DNA from 3 places in the Enteractinococcus fodinae genome. Region 1 is predicted to be linked to each of the others. Evidence: riboswitches for the same ligand, from Rfam matches in the RefSeq annotation. Region 1 holds a riboswitch; each other region holds the start of a gene.
What was found. A riboswitch is a leader RNA that binds a small molecule or an ion and turns the genes downstream of it on or off. The one in region 1 is predicted to bind S-adenosylmethionine.

Region 1 (6,094 bases):
GGTAGCCCGCGTGAAGATGGCTTCGAGATCGTCGTCGCCTCCGAGACCATGGCCGTGTTCTGCCTGTCCCGTGATATCGATGATCTCAAAGAACGCCTGTCTCGCATTGTCGTGGCCGACACCTACGATCGTGAGCCCGTTACTGCGGCTCAGCTCGGACCAAACGGCGCCCAAGGTGCCATGGCCATCCTGCTGCGTGATGCAATCCGCCCGAACCTCGTTCAAACCCTGGCCGGGACCCCCGCGCTGATTCACGGTGGGCCATTTGCCAACATCGCCCACGGGGCAAACTCCGTGATCGCGACCAACACCGCGCTGGATCTGGCCGACACGGTCGTGACCGAAGCCGGATTCGGCGCAGACCTCGGTGGCGAAAAATTCGTCAATATCACCGGGCCCGCCGGTGGGTTTGCCGCCGACGCGGTCACCGTCGTCTCAACCGTGCGATCCCTCAAATACAACGGTGGTTTGTCCGTCGATGAGGTCAATAACCCCGGTGATGATCGCACCGGCCACATCGAGGCGATGGAAAAAGGCTCCGCGAACCTCGCTCGGCACCTAAAGAATGTGAAATCTTTTGGCGCTCCGGTTGTGGTGGCGGTCAACCAGTTCCCGCAAGACACCGAAGAAGAACTCCAGTGGGTCAAAGACTTCTGCGCCAAACACGATGTCCACGCCGAAGTGGTCAGTGTGTGGGCCAATGGTGGCGAAGGTGCCAAAGCCCTGGCCTCCCACCTGACTGAGGTTCTCAAGGACTCCGACGACACCGTACAGCCGATGTTCGGTGAAGACACCGGCATCCGGGAGCGCATCGAGCACATCGTGACCAACGTGTATGGTGGCGACGGTGTCGATTTCTCCTCGACCGCTCAACGGCAGCTGAAACAACTCGAAGAAGCCGGCCTCGATAAGATGCCCGTATGTATGGCAAAAACCCAGTACTCCTTCAGTGACGATCCCAAAGCCTTGGGTGCTCCTGACGGGTTCCGGGTGACCGTGCGCGAGCTCAACCTGCGTGCCGGTGCCGGATTCGTCGTGGCCCTGACCGGTGCCATGATGACGATGCCTGGCCTGCCTGCTAAACCCGCTTCCGACAAGATGGACGTTAACGATGAAGGCGAAATTCTAGGCCTGTTCTAACGCGTAACTGGTCACCGTAGTGTTATTCTCGCGGTTCAGGGCGCACCGTCGTTGGATGGTGCGCCCTGAACTATCAGCAGCGAGCGGCCAGGTATCTATCCCTGGCGCGGTTCTGAGTTCCGGGCAGTCGAGTGGTGCGGTGGGATCACGCCGTTGATTCGGTAGTTACCCACAGCCTGGGTACGATAAATTAAAGGTGTGTGGCTAGCGATGGTACGCGCATTGAGCCAGTGCTGGTGCAATTGATTGGATGCGATCGTCGCGGATGCTCCCCCGACTTCAAAAATCTGATTGGTGGCATCCAAAATGAGTTCTGAGACCACCAGACTAGCTTCAGATAGTGCAATATTTGCTCTCGTGTGCGCATCTAGAAAGACCGGGTCTTCCAGATCGGTATGCCCTTGAATTTGCACATAGGACTGCTCTGCAACGGCTGCTACACCTCGCACGATGTGTCGAGCTGCGGACACTTTGGCGGAGGCTTTCCCGATGACTTCATGTACCAGAGGATCTTCTGCAGGGGTCTCTGCTGTTGCGTGGTTGTAGGTCCGGCGTCGAGTGGCAACGTACTGGGTAATATCTTTTATCGCCGCTTGGCCTATGCCGGTTTGGGTAGCAATTAAGGCGATCCACAAGATCGTGTACGAGAGCACTCCGGTGGGCACATCGAATTCCTGGAGCCGGTTTTCAAGCACGGGAACCTCGTCGAGAATGGTCGTACCCGAAGCGGTGAGTCGTTGCCCAAAACCATTCCAATCGTCGATTCGTTTGACACCAGGGTGTTCTGCGTCGACGATTGCAAACAATGGTCCTTCGTCTTCATCAGCTGCACGCGACGCTGAAATGAGAAGGTAGTCGGCAAAGATCGCGCCAGTTGAATAAAATTTGTCGCCGGTCAGATGAGCAATGACTCCACCGGACGTGGGTTCCGCGTCGGTCCAATACACCGGGCGCTTGCCCGCTGCAGGGGGGAGTTCAACCAGGGCGTTACCAAAGATTTTGCCCTTGGCCACCTCAGCAAGCCACCATGCAGAGACTGCCCCTTGAGATTCATTCTGATGCTGTTCTGTGAACATGAAGTGCCCGTGTAGGGCTTGAGGTAAATTTGAATCTGCTTGTCCGAGGTCAACTAAGAGTTCGGCTAATTGCGGCAGGGATGCACCAATTCCACCATGCTCTCGAGCTAGACGAACGCGAGTAAAACCCGAGGTCCGCAATTTTTCAAAGGCATCAAACGCTAGTTCATGGTCTTGCTCCCGTTGCCTTGCACCAGCAGCGATCGTTTCGAACACCGGTGCAAAATGTTGGTGTAATTGCAGGTCAGTGGGCGAAACGTGTTCCGTAGCTTGTAGGAGCTGTTCGAACGTTGGTAGTGCAATAGTTGAAGTAGAAGTCATCGGTTTTCACTCGTTTCATGAAATTCGTGGCACTTCCGCACACGACAGCTCGCGCATATTGGGGAGCTTCAGTGAGAGGCACCATACTTGCCCACGATTTTTTCGCTGGGCCGAATCATCACCTAGAGCACCCCACTACGGTGAGAGGGTTGCTGTCCGGGTAGCTAGGGCTATACGCCGGATCTCAAGATTCTGTATTGCACTATAGCCTCGATTCACGACATGCATCAATTGGGAGCCAAGAAATAACCTTCAGTGAAGCAACGAATCTTCATAAGTCGCCATAACTTTTCATTATTCATAAAGTCACGCCGGCGCGCACGCCGATTAATCTGGCAGTCTTGAACGAGCAGTTTCGGTCGAGCCTTGACGATGCGCGCAAATCTCGGCCAGCGGTACGATAGGGCATCCAGCGCCAGGCTCCAGAAAAAGATGGTGAGCACCAGAATGTCGGAAAGTGAGCTAGCATCTCCTTGCAGACCTACCCCGGCGGCATCGGCCGCATGGACGATGAGCAGATCGGTCAGTCCAAGACCGCCGGATTCTCGCTGTCCAACGATTCATAGCAGCAACATGAGGCCCAGAGAGGTCAACGTCCCACGGACTATCACTTCCCACACGGGTACGGTGGGGATGAGCATGTCTAGCAACGTCTGCATGGGGACCTCCGAATGAGCAATGCTTCATCATGGCCGCTCATTTCCCCTGCTGTCTAGATCATGCACTCCCTTCAAACCTGGGCGACGAGGCCTCTTTGACGGGTGCTAAGGCGTCTCATGGAAGTTCTAGCGTCTCTATCTCGTCGAAGAACACATCGAACTGATAGTCCAGCAGTAACTGGGCCAGAAAACCTGCCGTTTGCAGATCCGGTACCCAGTTCAACACGACCCAGGCGGCATTATCCACGGACTGGCGCATGGCACGCTCGTAGAGCACCGCGGTGCCAGGGTCGCCCTCGGCAGCTTCTTCAACGAGCTGGCGAGTTTCGAAGATATCGGAGGAGACTGTGCCGATGACGCCACGATCCTGAAGTTTTTCGACCCGGGCCACGAGGTCCTCGACATACATCTGTCGAAGTTCCTCGGACGCGACCTCGGGATGCGGGTAGAGGCATTGCGAAGCCCAGGCGATGCCCATGGTGGCTTCGAGACGAGCACGGACTAGCGTCTCATCCCAGGGTTCCGGCGGAGTGTCTCCCTGGAGTGCACGCGTGATCATGGAGAGTTCATAGATCATCTGCTGGGCCGCACCGTCCAGGGTGGACACATCGGTTTGGCGGATTGGGTCGGGTTGGGGCGGGAAGCCGTCATCCTGGACGGGCTCGTCCGCATCCATTGGACGCAGGTCCAATTCGTGGACGATGGCCAGCTGCAAGCCTTCTTGCGGCAATCGGAACACCGGGTTCGCACCTTGCTCCAGAGCTTCGCCGGAAAGTTCTTGACCGAGCTCAGCGCCCACCGATGGCAGGATGCGATCCACCAAGCGAGCGTAGTTTCCTGACATAAAATGTGTGAGTAATTTGCGATTCCCGATCGTCGGTGCCCCATAGTTCAGCACAATGTGCGTGCCGAGCCGGCAGACGTCGTCAACATGTTGCCGGGAAAGGTACGTTGCATCGCCGGTCCGGCCCTGCATGTTCAAATCACGGTGGTACTGATAGACCGCACCGGTCAGCAACACCTGCAACCAACCGTAGACGCCGTGCGTCTGGATCAACTGCTGATGGGCCTGCACGACCTGAACTACCTGGGGTTTGGCCGCCAAGTTCCCAGCACGACTCGTCCATTTGGCAAACTCGGCGGTCGCTGTCGGTCCGTAGAGCTCGAAGCTGCGTTCGGTCAGCTTCTGGCCCGAAGTGGCCAGGGCTTTGAGACCACTCAGCTGACGGTGGCGTGCCAGGATGTTGTCGGTGTCAATTTGATAATCGGTCACGGCGCTATCGTACAAGCTCTCGGCAAGCTCGGCGTGATGTTGGTGCAGGTTCTCCGGGTGTCCCTTCACTTGGGAACGACAAGCATACGCTCCTCGGGCCGCAAGGTGTAAAGGATATACCCGCATTTGCATTCTCAAGGTGCGCCATCGACCCGAGATGCGCGTAATCAAATGTCGGTAGAGTTGATGTTTTGTTTGACTGTACTCACCTCCTCGCTGAGCAACAGGCCCACATCCTGGTCCCCTCTCAGCTTGCAGCATCCGGTGGTATAGAGGAATCATTTCGATGTGAGATCGGATGGTTGTCGGCAGACCAAGCGGAGTGAGATATCATCCAGACTCGACAGGCATCTTTGTTCTTTTCGGTCCAAATGATGGAGTTTTATGTTGATTACTGCCACGGAGGATCCGTCCCTTTACGTAAGAATGAATGACGGCATAACTATCGCAGTGGCAATCTTTGCTGTAATTATCTCGATTATCGCCATGATCACTGGCCATACTCGGGAGACGGAGGCGAATGAGATTGCTCGGGAAGCTCGAGATGAAGCGCGGCGTGCCAACCAGATCGCCCATGAGGCCTTGACCATTGGGACTATGGATTCGAAGAGACAATACGCGATAAGCCTCCAACCACTAGTCGAGGCGGCCGCGGGGGTTGATGACTACCTCCGCCTGATGACATACGGTGCAACCCCCCGCGAGTACGAGGTTAAGGCTTCCGAGATTCAGTCTCTGCTGTCAGAAGCGTCAGGCATTCCAGCTGCCGGTTCGCTCGCCCAGAAGTACATCATTTACGGGCTTCATATGATGATGTTCGCAGTGTCTTTCAGTGTTCAACTCACCGTGTACGAGGGCCCACAGCGGGAAGCGTTCTTCGACTTAAACGACGAGGTGCGTAACCGACTGGGGCGATATTCCCACGCGCTCCGTGGAGTTCCCTTAGAAAGCGAGAACAGCAAAAAGCTGGAAGAAAAGGTAAAACTGGCAGCAGTAGACTTGGAATTCATCGCCCGCGCCAACCGTAAGGCTATGGCCCGGGATATTAATTCTCACGACGATTGACCTGGGAATTATAGCTCCATATGTTCCGCTCCTCGACGCGGGGCGACCCCAGGCGCCGAAACCCAAGGCTAGTGAGCTCTAAGAAGCCCCAGGGTGGGTTGCTCCTACCGATGGCGCTGGGACGAGTTTGCGTCTCGTATCTCATACCCGCTTTTACGCACCTTGGTTACTAGCATTGACTCACTCCGCCAACCGAAGTTGCGAGTCATAGCTTCACTCTTCTGCCGGCAAGATGATGAGCGTAGCCTATATAGAGCTAATGAATCTGAAGGAGAGCCGTGGCAAAAACCGCCAATAAAATGCAACCCACCGATGTCGATCCAGAGGAATTTATCGACCAGGTCGAAAACGCCACGCGCCGTGCGGATGCCGAACGCATGGTAGAAATCATGCGTGATATTACCGGTGAAGAACCCGTGATGTGGGGGCCGAGCATCATTGGGTTTGGGAGCTATCACTACGTGTACGAATCAGGTCGAGAAGGGGATGCACCTGCTGCGGGTTTTAGCCCGCGGAAAGCGAACCTGGTCGTGTACTTGATGAATAACTTCACCGAACAG
Region 2 (6,094 bases), 2.2 Mb from region 1:
AGTCAGAGTTTGAAGGCGGCCGCGGCAAACTTGTGACCCAAGCGATGGCTTGGGCCAACTGGGGTCTCTAAGCTGGCACAGGAGGTAACAATGACACGTATTGATATTGGCGCTACAGAAGATTTCCCTCTCGAAGAGGGCGTCTATATTGGCCACGATGTGACCGGTGGCGAACCGATCGCGGTGTTTCGCACCGATGACGGCATCTACGCACTCAATGATCGCTGCACGCACGGCAACTACTCGCTATCAGAAGGCTGGGTTGAAGACGGCGCCGTCGAGTGCCCGAAACACGCCTCGGCGTTCTGTTTGGCCAACGGAAAAGTGCTGAATCTGCCGGCCACCGAGGACGCACCGACCCACACGGTAGAAATCGTGGACGGACGCGTACTGCTCACGCCACAATTCGATGCCTAACACCCTGATTATTGGCGGTTCGGTTGCCGGGTTCTCGGTCGCCGCTGGCCTGCGCGAGGCCGGCTACACCGGTAAGATCACTATCATCGACCCGCACCACACCGCACTGGACCGGCCGCCGCTGTCCACCGAGTACCTCATTGACGACGATGTCGATCTGGCACTAGCACCGCCCGAATGGTTCGCCGAACATGCGGTGACCTGGGTACAAGATACGGCCGTGGAGCTCGGCCAGGGTTTCGTGCAAACCCGCACGCAGCGCTTCGAGGCGGACCACATTGTGATTGCCACCGGGGCCGTACCGAAAACACTTGAGCTCGATAAACCGGTCTACACGTTGCGCAATCTCGCCGACGCCAAGCATTTGCGCGCGGCTCTGCGTCCCGGGACCAAGATCGCGATTGCCGGGGGTGGGCTCTTAGCTCCAGAACTGGCCACGTCCGCCAAAGCCTTGGGCGCTGACGTCACGGTGTTTACCCCGCAGGTCCCGGCCGTTGAAGTCTTCGGGGAGCTAGCCGAGACCCTGTACCAGACCATGACCGAAGAGGTCGTGGTCGTCCCCCGGCGTTTGACCATCGACGAAGACCTCACCCGTTTCGATTTCGTCGTCGCCGCCGTCGGCATTGACCCGGCCGTTGACGTAGCACTTGGCTCCGGGGTGACCATCGACGATGGGATCGTGGTTGACGAGCACTACCGCACCGAGGTTGAGGGCATTTATGCGATCGGGGATGTATGCCGGATCCAGGGCCAACCCCGACAGGACCATTGGGATCACGGACGCGCCTCAGCAGCCCGCGTCGTCCACACCATCATGGGTACTAAACCGGAGGCGCCAACCCCGCAGTGGGTCTGGTCGGATCAGTTCGGCCACGACGTGCAAGCGGTCGGTCGCGTCGTGCCGCATGCCCACGAACACTTAGTGCACCGCGGGGAGCATGCCATTTTTGTGGTGGACGGGGATCAGGTCATCGGGGCTGCTGCGATCGACGATCACATGGTCATTCGTGCCGCGACCCGTATGATCACCCGGGGTATCAGTGTGGACCCGGCTCAATTAGCCGATACCGATATCCCCATTCGGCGCCTCACGCGCTAACCAGCACGGCGGGCCGACTAGACTAGCGTCCATGGCAGAACCCAGCGATTTTTCTTTCACCCTTGGCACGCGTCTTGACGGCGCCCACGGCCGCACCGGCACCATTCACACTCCGCACGGTGACATCCAAACTCCGGCATATATTCCGGTCGGCACTAAAGCCACCGTCAAAGCGGTCCTCCCCGAGGTGGTCAAAGATCTCGGCGCCCAAGCGGTCCTGTCCAACGCATACCATCTGTACCTGCAGCCGGGGCCCGAGCTGCTGGATCTACACGGCGGGCTGGGCAAATTCATGAACTGGGACGGCCCCACCTTCACCGACTCGGGCGGTTTCCAGGTCATGTCGCTGGGCTCGGGGTTCAAAAAAGTCATCGATATGACCGGACCCGAAGCCCAGGACAAAGTCGGGTCCGATGACGCTGTCGCACCCGGCAAGGAACGATTAGCCAACGTCGACGACGACGGCGTCTGGTTCACTTCCCACATCAACGGTGACCGTCACCGGTTCACCCCGGAAATTTCGATGCGGATCCAGCACCAGATCGGCGCCGATGTGATGATGGCATTCGACGAGCTGACCACGCTGCATAACTCCCGTGGCTACCAGGTCGAGTCATTGGAACGCACCCGCAAGTGGGCCCAGCGCAGTCTCGACGCGCACGCGCGGCTCACCGAAGAGCGCTCCGACCGCCCGTATCAAGCACTCTACGGCGTCATTCAGGGCGCCCAATATGAAGACTTACGACGTAAAGCCTGCCGCGACCTACGCGAGATGCGCACTGACTTTGACGGTGTCGAAGCAGGCTTTGACGGGTATGGACTCGGTGGGGCGTTCGAGAAAGAAAACCTCGGCACCATCGTGGGCTGGTGTGCCGAGGAACTCCCCGAAGACAAACCGCGTCACCTGCTGGGCATCTCGGAACCGGATGACCTCTTTGCCGCGATCGAAGCCGGCGCCGATACGTTCGATGCAGTCTCCCCCACCCGTGTCGGTCGCACCGGTGCGTTCTATACCGACTACGGACGCATTAACCTGCCGCGCGCCGAATTCGCTTCCGATCTGTCACCGCTGCAAGACGGCTGCGATTGCTACACGTGTGCGAACTATTCGAAGGCCTACATCCGGCACCTCATCAAGGGTGACGAAATCCTCGCCGGGACGCTGATGTCGATTCACAACCTGCGCTTCACCGTCCGACTGGTCGATACCATCCGCCAATCGATCATCGACGGGGACTTCCACGAGTTCAAAGATCAGATGCTGGGACGGTATTACGCGAAAGCGACGACCTGATCTGCGATGGGCACCGCGCGGACCCACTGCGTGAGATGAAGGTTTCGATGAGCTGACGTCTGGCGCGACTCGCTGATGACGTTGGTCTCAATGAGACACATCAATGGGACATCAGAACCCCGGGTTCCTGGGCACGAAATCCATTCGTGGGTATGGGGGTGGCAACTGCCGCTTCAAGCGCCTCAGGCCACGAGTTAACTTCCCACCGTATATTTCCGCTCCGGAGCGACCCCGTTGACCAGGTAGTCGCCAAGGATCCGGGCCCGGTAGATCAACGGGTTGTGGCTAGCCAGCACCCGAGCGTTGCGCCAATGCCGGTCGAAGGCCCGCGACTGTGACACCGCAGACGCTCCACCTACTTCAAAAATCTTGGTCGCGATCTCGAGCACAATCGGCGCGATGACCTGCTGGGCCTGATACACCTGCGTATACAGCGCATCGACCTCAGGTTCGGGCAGTTGTTCCCCGCGGGCATCGGCTGCAAAATGTTTAGCTAACACCGGTGGGATGGCCCGGAAAATGGTTTCGACTCCGGCAACCTGCGAGCTGAGTTCTCCTATGAGTTGCAGAACTTGCGGGTCGGCCTGGACCGTGTCGGCGGCACCGTGGCTAAAGGTCCGAGTTCGCGACTGGACGTATGCCACCCCATCACGCAGGACGCCTTTGGCGATGCCCACCAGCGTTGCCAAATGCACCGTCTGCCAGGTCGCTTGACCAAAGGCGGTGCGCTCACCGGAATCGAGACCGTGCCCGGGCGGGAAGATCTCTGCTTCGTCGACGACCACATTGGTGAAGATCGTGGTGCCGGATGCTGTGAGTCGCTGACCGAACCCGTCCCAGTCATCAATAATTTCAACCCCGGGCGCGTTGGCGGGGACGGTGACGGAAACGGGTTCTTCATCGTCGCCGGTTGCAGCGACCATAATCCAGTCGGCATACCCCGTGCCAGTGGAGTAGAACTTGGTCCCATTGAGCTTCCACTTGCTGTTGATACGACTAAGCCGCGTGCCGTTTTGTCCGTGCGTATTGCCGCGTTCGGTAATGGCATTCCCGGCAATCGCACCATGGCCAAACCGGGTCAGCCAACGATCTTGGAAGTCAGCTTGATCTGCGGTGCGGGATAACACATCTTCGACAAATCCCCAGTGCGCTCGCAACGCCTGGGCAAGATTCGAATCAGCCGCGGCGAGCGCGACGAAAAACTCATAGGCCTGCGGTAACGACAGCCCGTAGCCACCATACTCGGTGGGGACACGCAGCCGGGTAAAGCCAGCGTCGCGGAGTTGCTCGATCGGGGTCTTGTCGATGCCACCGGCGGCATCCCGGGCCGGTGCGGTGGCTGCGATGTCGTCGAATACCGGCTGTAGTTGCTCCCACAGCTGGGCAACGATGGTGTTATCGGCAGTGTCAGGAACGGGTACAAAGGTCTGCGTCATGCCAGACTCCTCAAAAGATTTCGTGGCGTCGGCAGATCACTCGCGCACGGCGCCATACTTGCTAAGAACGATTGAACTTAGCCGAATCATCACCTGGAGCACCCCGCTACGGCGAGAGGGTTGCTGACTGACCTGCCAGGGCGTTTATGGTCAGCACTCGTGATTCTGTTGCACTATCTAACCAGGTTTTCGATAACCCGCCAAGGTGTCGTGCAACACTGCGTCATTTAGGCTTCGGCGACGCTGCCATAGTGCGGTTCGGCCGTCTTGATCTTGCCGATGGTCCACATGGTGACTGGGGCGAGTATCAGTTCGACGGCGGTTTTCCATATCCATCCGACCAGCACAAACATCACGTACTGGCCGAGGGTTTCAATGCCGATGACGGTGGCGGCGATCGCTGAGAACGCGATGGTGTCCAGCAGTTCTCCGACCAGGGTTGAGACCGCGATGCGTCCAAACAGGTATCGTTCTCCACTGCGGCGCTTCATCGCGACCATGATCCAAGCGTTGGTCAGCTGTCCGGCTGCAAAGCCCACCAGGGACGCCAACACAATCAGCGGTACGGGGCCCAAGGTTCTGGCCAGTGCCTCTTGGCCGTCGTAGAACTCTGCCGGCGGCAAGATGATGATGATCCAGTAGGTCAACGAGGCGAATGCCGAGATCAAGAAGGTCGTGAAGATGACCCGTCGGGAGGCTTTGAAACCGTAGACTTCGGAGATAATGTCACCGACGATGTAGGCCACCGGGAACAGGAAGAACCCGCCATCGGTGAGGATTGGCCCGAATTGCACCCCTTTGGCGCCGCCGATATTCGACAGGATGAAGACCACGGCCATGATGGCAAACAGCACCGGATAGATATGGGAACCCACCGGGGCAAAGTTCCCCCGGCTCGTCTCACTGGTTACATGCGGGTTTTCGGTCACGAAGCGTCCTTTGCAAAACGTTGTATCGCGACGGTGTCACGGCCTCTACGACCCCGTTCACAGCTGCTGCCCCAGCTGGCGTTCATTGAAGTCCAGAAGATATTGTAATCAAACCTTGCCGTAGCTTTTGAATGGGTCCACCCCGCGCGGCACAAACACCAGCGTGGTCAGGATCCCGATGGCCGAGGCGGTCACGGTCATCGCCCACGACATCTGCCAGGTGCCAGCCGCCGCGGCGATGGCTGACAGAATAATGGGCCCGATGAAGTTTGCCAGATTGAACATCTGAGTAATCAACCCGATGACGGCTGAGGCCGAGCCGCCAGGAGGGGCGATATCGACGGCCTGCCGAGTGACGGTCGTGGGGACCAAGGCTCCGGCAAACGAGAAGATGCCGGCGGCCAGCAGCGCCCAGGACACGGTCCCGGGAACCTGCGACCAGTCGGGGGCAAAGACCAGCGTGGACATGATCGCCATCGTGCCCAGCCCGATGAGAAGTAATCGACGTGGCGGGTGGCCACGCTGCAACAGGACGCCGGTCAAAATGTTCGCTAGGCCGTTGAGGCCACCGACCACAGCGGTTGCCAGCCCCACCACGATGGCAACATCCAGACCCGTTTCGATGTCTGCGGCCGAGAAGATGGTGGGCAAGAAACTCAGCACCGCACCCCACTGCAAAGTGTAGGAGGAAAATATCAGTCCCAACGCCCAGGGCAACGGAGTCTTGATCGAAGCGCCGATCAGCCGGGCGATAGCTTTCAGATGCACCACTCCCGGTGGGTCGGCCGGTACCCGTGCGGCGACCACCGGCATGAACGCTAAGGTTCCGACACCCATCATCAGCCACCACATGTTCCACGAGACCGGGGTCGCGTTGAGCAGCACGGCCGATATGCCAACACCCAAAAAGAGCGCCACA
Region 3 (6,094 bases), 2.2 Mb from region 1:
TGCCCTCGGAGTATTCGGTCTTGTAGCGGCCGCGTTCCTGGAGTTCTGGGACAACGTATTCAACGATGTCTTCGAAGGTTCCCGGGGTGATGTGGTAGGCCAGGTTGAAACCATCGACGTCGGTTTCGTCCTGGATCCTGATAAGCTCTTCTGCAACCGTGGCGCCGGATCCGATCAGGACCGGTCCGAAACCACCGACACCAACCCATTCGGCGAGTTTACGAACGGTCCATTCTTCGCCGTCGCCGGAAGCCCTGCGGAAGGTTTCGGCAGCCGATTGGATTGCATTGGATTCGATGTGGCCGATGGGAGCATCCAAATCATATTTGGAAAAGTCGGTGCCCATCCAACCTGACATCAGCGACAGCGCGCCTTCAACATCGGCATACTGGGCAAGATCCCGGTACTTCTCCTGTGCTTCGGCATCCGTTGCACCGGTGACAACGGTCTGCATCCCAAAGACTCTCATGTCATACGGGTCGCGGCCGGCTTCGACCAGTGCCGCACGGGTTTTGGCGATTGACTCGCCCAGCAATTCTGGGGTCGGTGAGTTCATAAAGGTGGCTTCGGCATGTTTGGCACTAAAAACACGCCCACGGGTCGAGGCGCCGGCCTGATAGATGACCGGGGTGCGCTGTGGCGACGGTTCGGTCACCGCTGCACCTGGTACCCGGAAGAATTCGCCTTCGTGAGCAATGTTGTGAACTTTGGTGAAGTCGGTGAAGACGCCTGATTCGCGGTCGAATTGCACCGCATCGTCTTCCCATGACCCTTCGAGGAGTTTGTAGATGACTTCGAGGTATTCATCCGCGTGGTCATAGCGACGATCGTGTTCCATCTGATCGTCGTTACCCATGTTGCGGGCCGCCGATGGGAGGTAACCGGTCACAACGTTCCAGCCCACGCGGCCGTTGGTGAGGTGATCCAGGGTGGCCAGGCGACGAGCGAATGGGAAAGGGTGCTCATAGGCGGTGCCGGCTGTAACCCCGAAACCGAGGTGCTTGGTCACGGCAGCCATGGCAGAGACCAGCAGGAAGGGGTCGTTGACGGGCACCTGCGCACCCGAGGTCAGTGCAGCATTGGAGTTGCCACCGTAAATATCGTAGGGCCCAAGAACATCGGCGATGAAGAGCCCATCGAACAGCCCTTTTTCTAGCGTCTGGGCCAGATCGGTCCAGTAGGACAGCTTATTGTAGTCTCGGGACTGGTCTTGCGGGTGGCGCCATAGGCCTGGTGATTGGTGTCCGACACAGTTCATGTCGAAAGCGTTGAAGAGGATTTGACGTTGTGATGCCACGATGAATGCTCCTTCCATCGGTTCTGGCGGTAGCACCTTCCCACACGGGTGGTTGCTGCGGCGTCGTCGAGCCAGATCTCTTAGCCGCTCTGGATGGTTACAGCTACCGATTCAAACACATTTGTCCCCAAGATTGCCAGTCGAATCGTCATATTGTTGCCTTGTGTTCGCTCCCCGAATCGTACACCCTAGTCAGCTATCAGTAACGTCGGCAGAAAACACTCACGGAGTTCATTCCCTGCCTTCGGGATAGTGGAGCAGGGCTGTCCCCCATCCACGGCAACGGTCGGTTCGCTCCGAACATGCCATTGTCCAGTAGGCAACGCACCGTAACAATAATTTTCCTTTTGACCCATGATCAGCATAGGATCGTTGAACGTAACCATCCAGAGCGACTGAGAGACTTGGCTCAGTGAAGTCGCAGCAACCACCCGAAGGGCAGGTGCTAACGCCAAGACTCGATGGAGTGATTTTTTCATGACGCTCACAGCATCCAGTCCTGCAGTAGTCTGCCGCAATGTCGGCCGAGCCTTCGGTACCAACGGCACCACCCGCCAGATCTTGACTGACATCAACCTCGAGGTCGCACCCGGAGAGATCATTGCCATCATCGGTGCCTCCGGGTCCGGAAAATCCACCTTGCTACGTGCCCTGGGCGGGTTGGATGTCGGATGCACCGGCCAGGTGCACATCCAAGACACTCCCGTGGCCGAATTCGATCCACGGTGTGCCATCGGGTTCCAAGAACCCCGACTGATGCCCTGGGCGAGCGTGGCGGACAACGTTGCCCTGGGACTACCCGACGGAACGGGCAAAGCTGCTGGCAAACACCGCGTCGATGAGCTCTTGCAGCTTGTCGGTTTGGAGCACGCAGCCGATCATCGCCCGCGGGAAATCTCCGGCGGCATGGCCCAACGCGCTTCCTTGGCACGTGCGATGGCCCGCGACCCCGAAATCCTGTTGTTAGATGAGCCCTTTGGTGCCCTCGACGCGTTGACACGCATCAAAATGCAGCAACTGCTGTTGGACGTACATGCCAAAACCGGTACCACCACAGTGATGGTCACCCATGATGTTGACGAAGCCTTGCTGCTGTCAGATCGCATCATCCTGTTGGATCACACCCCGCACATCGAAGGCGCGACGATTGCCAATATTTTCACTCCACCCGTACCTCGGCCACGCGCCAGCCATGACCCCGCACTAGTTTCGTTACGGGAGCAACTGCTGACCGGTTTGGGCGTACAACCACTTGCATCTTCGAAAGGCTAACTCATGTTACTTCCACGCAAAACACTTCCCGCTGCAATCCTGGCCGGAGCGCTGGCACTGACCGGATGCGCCGGAGAAAACGCTGACGCCGGTGAGACCGAATCGCTGCGCATCGACTACGCCACCTACAATCCCTTGTCGCTGATCATCAAAGACCAAGGCTGGTTGGAAGAAGAACTTGATGGCGAGGTTGAATGGGTCTTTTCTGCTGGCTCGAACCGCGCCAATGAAAACCTGCGCGCCGAGGCTATCGATGTCGGCTCTACTGCAGGCTCAGCTGCCCTACTATCCCGTTCAACCGGGACACCCATTCAGACCATTAGCGTCGTTGGCAACGTCGAATGGACCGCACTGGTCGTTCCAGAAGACTCCGCGATCGACACCGTAGAGGATCTTGCCGGGCACTCGGTTGCGGCCACCCGTGGCACCGACCCGTACTTCTTCCTCGTTCAAGCCCTAGAGGAAGCCGGCCTTGAGCTGTCGGAGGTCGAGGTGCAAAACGTCCAGCACGCTGACGGGTTCACCGCCTTGAATAACGGCTCCGTTGAGGCCTGGGCCGGACTTGATCCAATCATGGCCGGAGGTGAAGACTCGACCGAGTTCTTACTCCGTGATGTAGATCTGAACACCTACTCGTTTGTGAACGCGACCGAATCGTTTATCGAGGACTCTCCAGAGGTTGCCCAGCTCGTGGTCGATACATATGAGCGTGCCCGCGACTGGGCGTTAGAGAATCCCGAAGAAACCGCAGAGCTGCTGGCCGAGGAAGCTGAAATCGACCTCGATGTTGCCACCATCGTGATCGAAGAACGCTCTGGTTTCGATATCAGCCCCGTACCCGGTGAAGATCAGGCCCAGGTGTTGGCTAATATCGCACCGATTTTCGTTACTTCGGGAGACGTTGACAACCAAGAAACCGTTGACGAAGCCCTCGAGACGCTGTTCGCGCCCGAGTTCGCCCAGAATGCGGAGTAATCCATGACCGCGATCGACCACTCCGAAGTCGCCAGTAAACGCCAGCCCCCAACACCCAGTGACACGCCGATCACCCCGGCCCCCGCCACGGACAAGCCAAGACTGCTAGACCGCAAAGGCGTCAAACCCGCCGTGGGGTTCCTGGTGCCCCTTGTCCTGCTGATCGCCTGGTGGGCGGTTACTGACGCCGGAGTCTTTACTCCCGTGCAGTTACCGTCTCCCTCTGCAGTGATCGAGGCTACCGTGGGCCTCATCCAGCGCGGTGACCTGTGGCTACACATCGGAATCTCGGTACAACGGGTCCTGATCGGTTTTGCAATCGGTGCGGTGTTAGGCATGATCTTTGGTGCCGTCCTGGGCCTGTCCCGGTGGGCTGACGCACTGCTGACGCCCCTGTTGGGTGCACTCCGGGCGGTCCCATCGCTGGCCTGGGTTCCGCTGCTGATTCTGTGGATGCAGATCGGCGAGGATTCCAAAGTCACGCTGATCGCTATCGGTGCGTTTTTCCCGGTCTTTACCACCCTGTATGCCGGCCTGCAGCATGTGGACCCACACCTGGTCGAAGCCGGGCGGGCCTTCGGATATAAAGGTGTTCGACTGTTCAAAACCGTCCAACTGCCCGCTGTCGTTCCCTCGATCTTCTCCGGACTACGACTAGCACTGGCCCAGGCTTGGTTGTTCCTGGTGGCCGCCGAACTCATTGCCTCTTCAATGGGGCTTGGGTTCTTACTCACCGATTCGCAAAATAATGGTCGCACTGATCGACTGATCCTGGCGATCATTCTGTTGGCCGTACTCGGTAAACTCACTGATACCCTGCTGGGCCTGGCAGAGAAACGCGCCATCGCCCGCTGGACATAACACGCAGGAGCTAGGCCCTTGGTGCCAGTATGCAGACGCCTAGTCCGATACCACTATTTTCCAGGGGCTGAGGCTCAAGAAAACGTTGAACCGAGGTTGTCAGGATCCCGGCGGCCGTCACGAAGGTCATCCACCTTTCAACGGCAGCGGCAGAATACTCAACCTTGCTATGCCCGTCGATGTGATTGCGGCCAGGTGGTTTCAGCTCGACTTTGAGCGCGACCAGCGCGACACTAGCCGCCACCAGGTTGACCACAGCTTCTGCTGGATCAGGGAACAAATTCACTGAGCCGGTCAATCGCCGGCGCATCCTTTTCAACAGAATCGTTGCTGTCTAGTCGCCCAGCTACCAAAATTCTTACAGTGTCCTACCCTGCCGCGTATGATCGTGGCTATGACGACTTCAGGAACTCGCATCGCAACGCAACGCCACACCGCGGTGGAACAGCTGGCCCCGGTGCTCTCCGATGCCAACCCGGTCTTAGGTGTCATCGATTTCAACGTCCTCGACCAACTGATCGAACATCTTCACGAGGTCTACACCGAAGACTGGATTCGCCACACCATCGCCGTGGGCACGATGAGCCTGCCCGGCGTGCTGGAACACTTCCGCGCTCGCGGGCTCGGCGTCCAGACCGCCTCGGCAACCGAGTTGGAGATTGCCCAGCACTCCGGCATACCGCTGTCTGAAGTTGTGCATAACGCGCCGGTCAAAACCCTGACGCAGCTGCGCGATATCACCGATGCAGAACTGAGTTTCAGTGTCGATAACTTTGCTGAGCTAACCCGAGTCGATGGGCTGCTTCAAGACCCACACAACTATGAAGGCTCAATCGGTTTACGCGTTACACCCCAAGCATCCGCTGAGGACGACGCGACTACATGCGCTCACATGGGTATCGGGCTGCGCGATCACCGCAACGATTTATTCGAGACGTTTTTGGAACGCAGTTGGTTGACGCAACTTCACGTCAGTTTTGATACGCCACCAACCTCGCTGCAGCAAACCGCCGAGCAGGTCGCTGCCGTCTATCAATTCGCAGAAGATATTGAGCACGCCGCCGGGGCACAGCGGATCTTCCGGTTGTACTTCCCCGCCGGTATCCCGGTCAATGTCGTCTCGGATGAAGTTCAACCAACCTTCGACAACCACCGGTTCGTGCACCACGCGATGATGCCGGAGCTATTCGACAGTAAATACGAAATCGTCAGCGAAATCAGTGCCCCACTGACGGCTAAAGCCGGGATGATCCTGGCGCGCGTCGAATACACCAAAGATCTTGATGGCCGCATGATCGCCGTTATCCACGCCGATGCTCAATATCAGCCCGAAAGCATCCGAGTCGCAGCCTACGATAGCGACGGCCGGTACAAAGACGACCTGCAGCACTATTATTATGATCTTGCCGGACCCACCGGGCTGGTGGCCCAACGGGTTGAACTGCCCGAGCTGGAAGCCGGCGATATCGTGGCAATCCTTGATGTGGGCGCTACCGCATTTAGCATGACAGCAGCGTTTACCGCACCCGTATACGGCATCCGGGCCGATGGGCTGCTGACCGAGTCTTCGATTCTCAACGCCGGCCGCTCCACGGCCGACCTCGCCAAAGCCGCCGGCATCTATCAACCCACGAAGCTCTTGCATTATCCTGCTGACACAATGTGACATCCTGATTTTCCCATTTCCGA

Region 2: it holds a riboswitch for S-adenosylmethionine, as region 1 does, so the genes downstream of both, J2S62_RS10230 (acyl-CoA dehydrogenase family protein) here and J2S62_RS00155 (acyl-CoA dehydrogenase family protein) in region 1, are expected to answer to the same signal.
Region 3: it holds a riboswitch for S-adenosylmethionine, as region 1 does, so the genes downstream of both, J2S62_RS10460 (ABC transporter ATP-binding protein) here and J2S62_RS00155 (acyl-CoA dehydrogenase family protein) in region 1, are expected to answer to the same signal.

The regions. Positions count from the first base shown of each region.
Region 1 is NZ_JAVDYJ010000001.1:35,012-41,105, forward strand. It holds gene J2S62_RS00150 (formate--tetrahydrofolate ligase) at 1-1,140, shown strand, start outside; gene J2S62_RS00155 (acyl-CoA dehydrogenase family protein) at 1,236-2,537, opposite strand; SAM riboswitch class IV at 2,616-2,729, opposite strand; gene J2S62_RS00160 (hypothetical protein) at 3,312-4,469, opposite strand; gene J2S62_RS00165 (hypothetical protein) at 4,854-5,534, shown strand; gene J2S62_RS00170 (DUF1801 domain-containing protein) at 5,813-6,094, shown strand, end outside.
Region 2 is NZ_JAVDYJ010000001.1:2,192,698-2,198,791, forward strand. It holds gene J2S62_RS10210 (DUF4916 domain-containing protein) at 1-71, shown strand, start outside; gene J2S62_RS10215 (non-heme iron oxygenase ferredoxin subunit) at 91-417, shown strand; gene J2S62_RS10220 (NAD(P)/FAD-dependent oxidoreductase) at 410-1,516, shown strand; gene tgt (tRNA guanosine(34) transglycosylase Tgt) at 1,548-2,810, shown strand; gene J2S62_RS10230 (acyl-CoA dehydrogenase family protein) at 3,005-4,246, opposite strand; SAM riboswitch class IV at 4,296-4,411, opposite strand; gene J2S62_RS10235 (queuosine precursor transporter) at 4,474-5,175, opposite strand; gene J2S62_RS10240 (MFS transporter) at 5,284-6,094, opposite strand, start outside.
Region 3 is NZ_JAVDYJ010000001.1:2,245,949-2,252,042, forward strand. It holds gene J2S62_RS10455 (LLM class flavin-dependent oxidoreductase) at 1-1,315, opposite strand, end outside; SAM riboswitch class I at 1,309-1,397, opposite strand; SAM riboswitch class I at 1,677-1,765, shown strand; gene J2S62_RS10460 (ABC transporter ATP-binding protein) at 1,775-2,569, shown strand; gene J2S62_RS10465 (aliphatic sulfonate ABC transporter substrate-binding protein) at 2,573-3,544, shown strand; gene J2S62_RS10470 (ABC transporter permease) at 3,548-4,405, shown strand; gene J2S62_RS10475 (cation transporter) at 4,416-4,703, opposite strand; gene J2S62_RS10480 (type III PLP-dependent enzyme domain-containing protein) at 4,800-6,071, shown strand.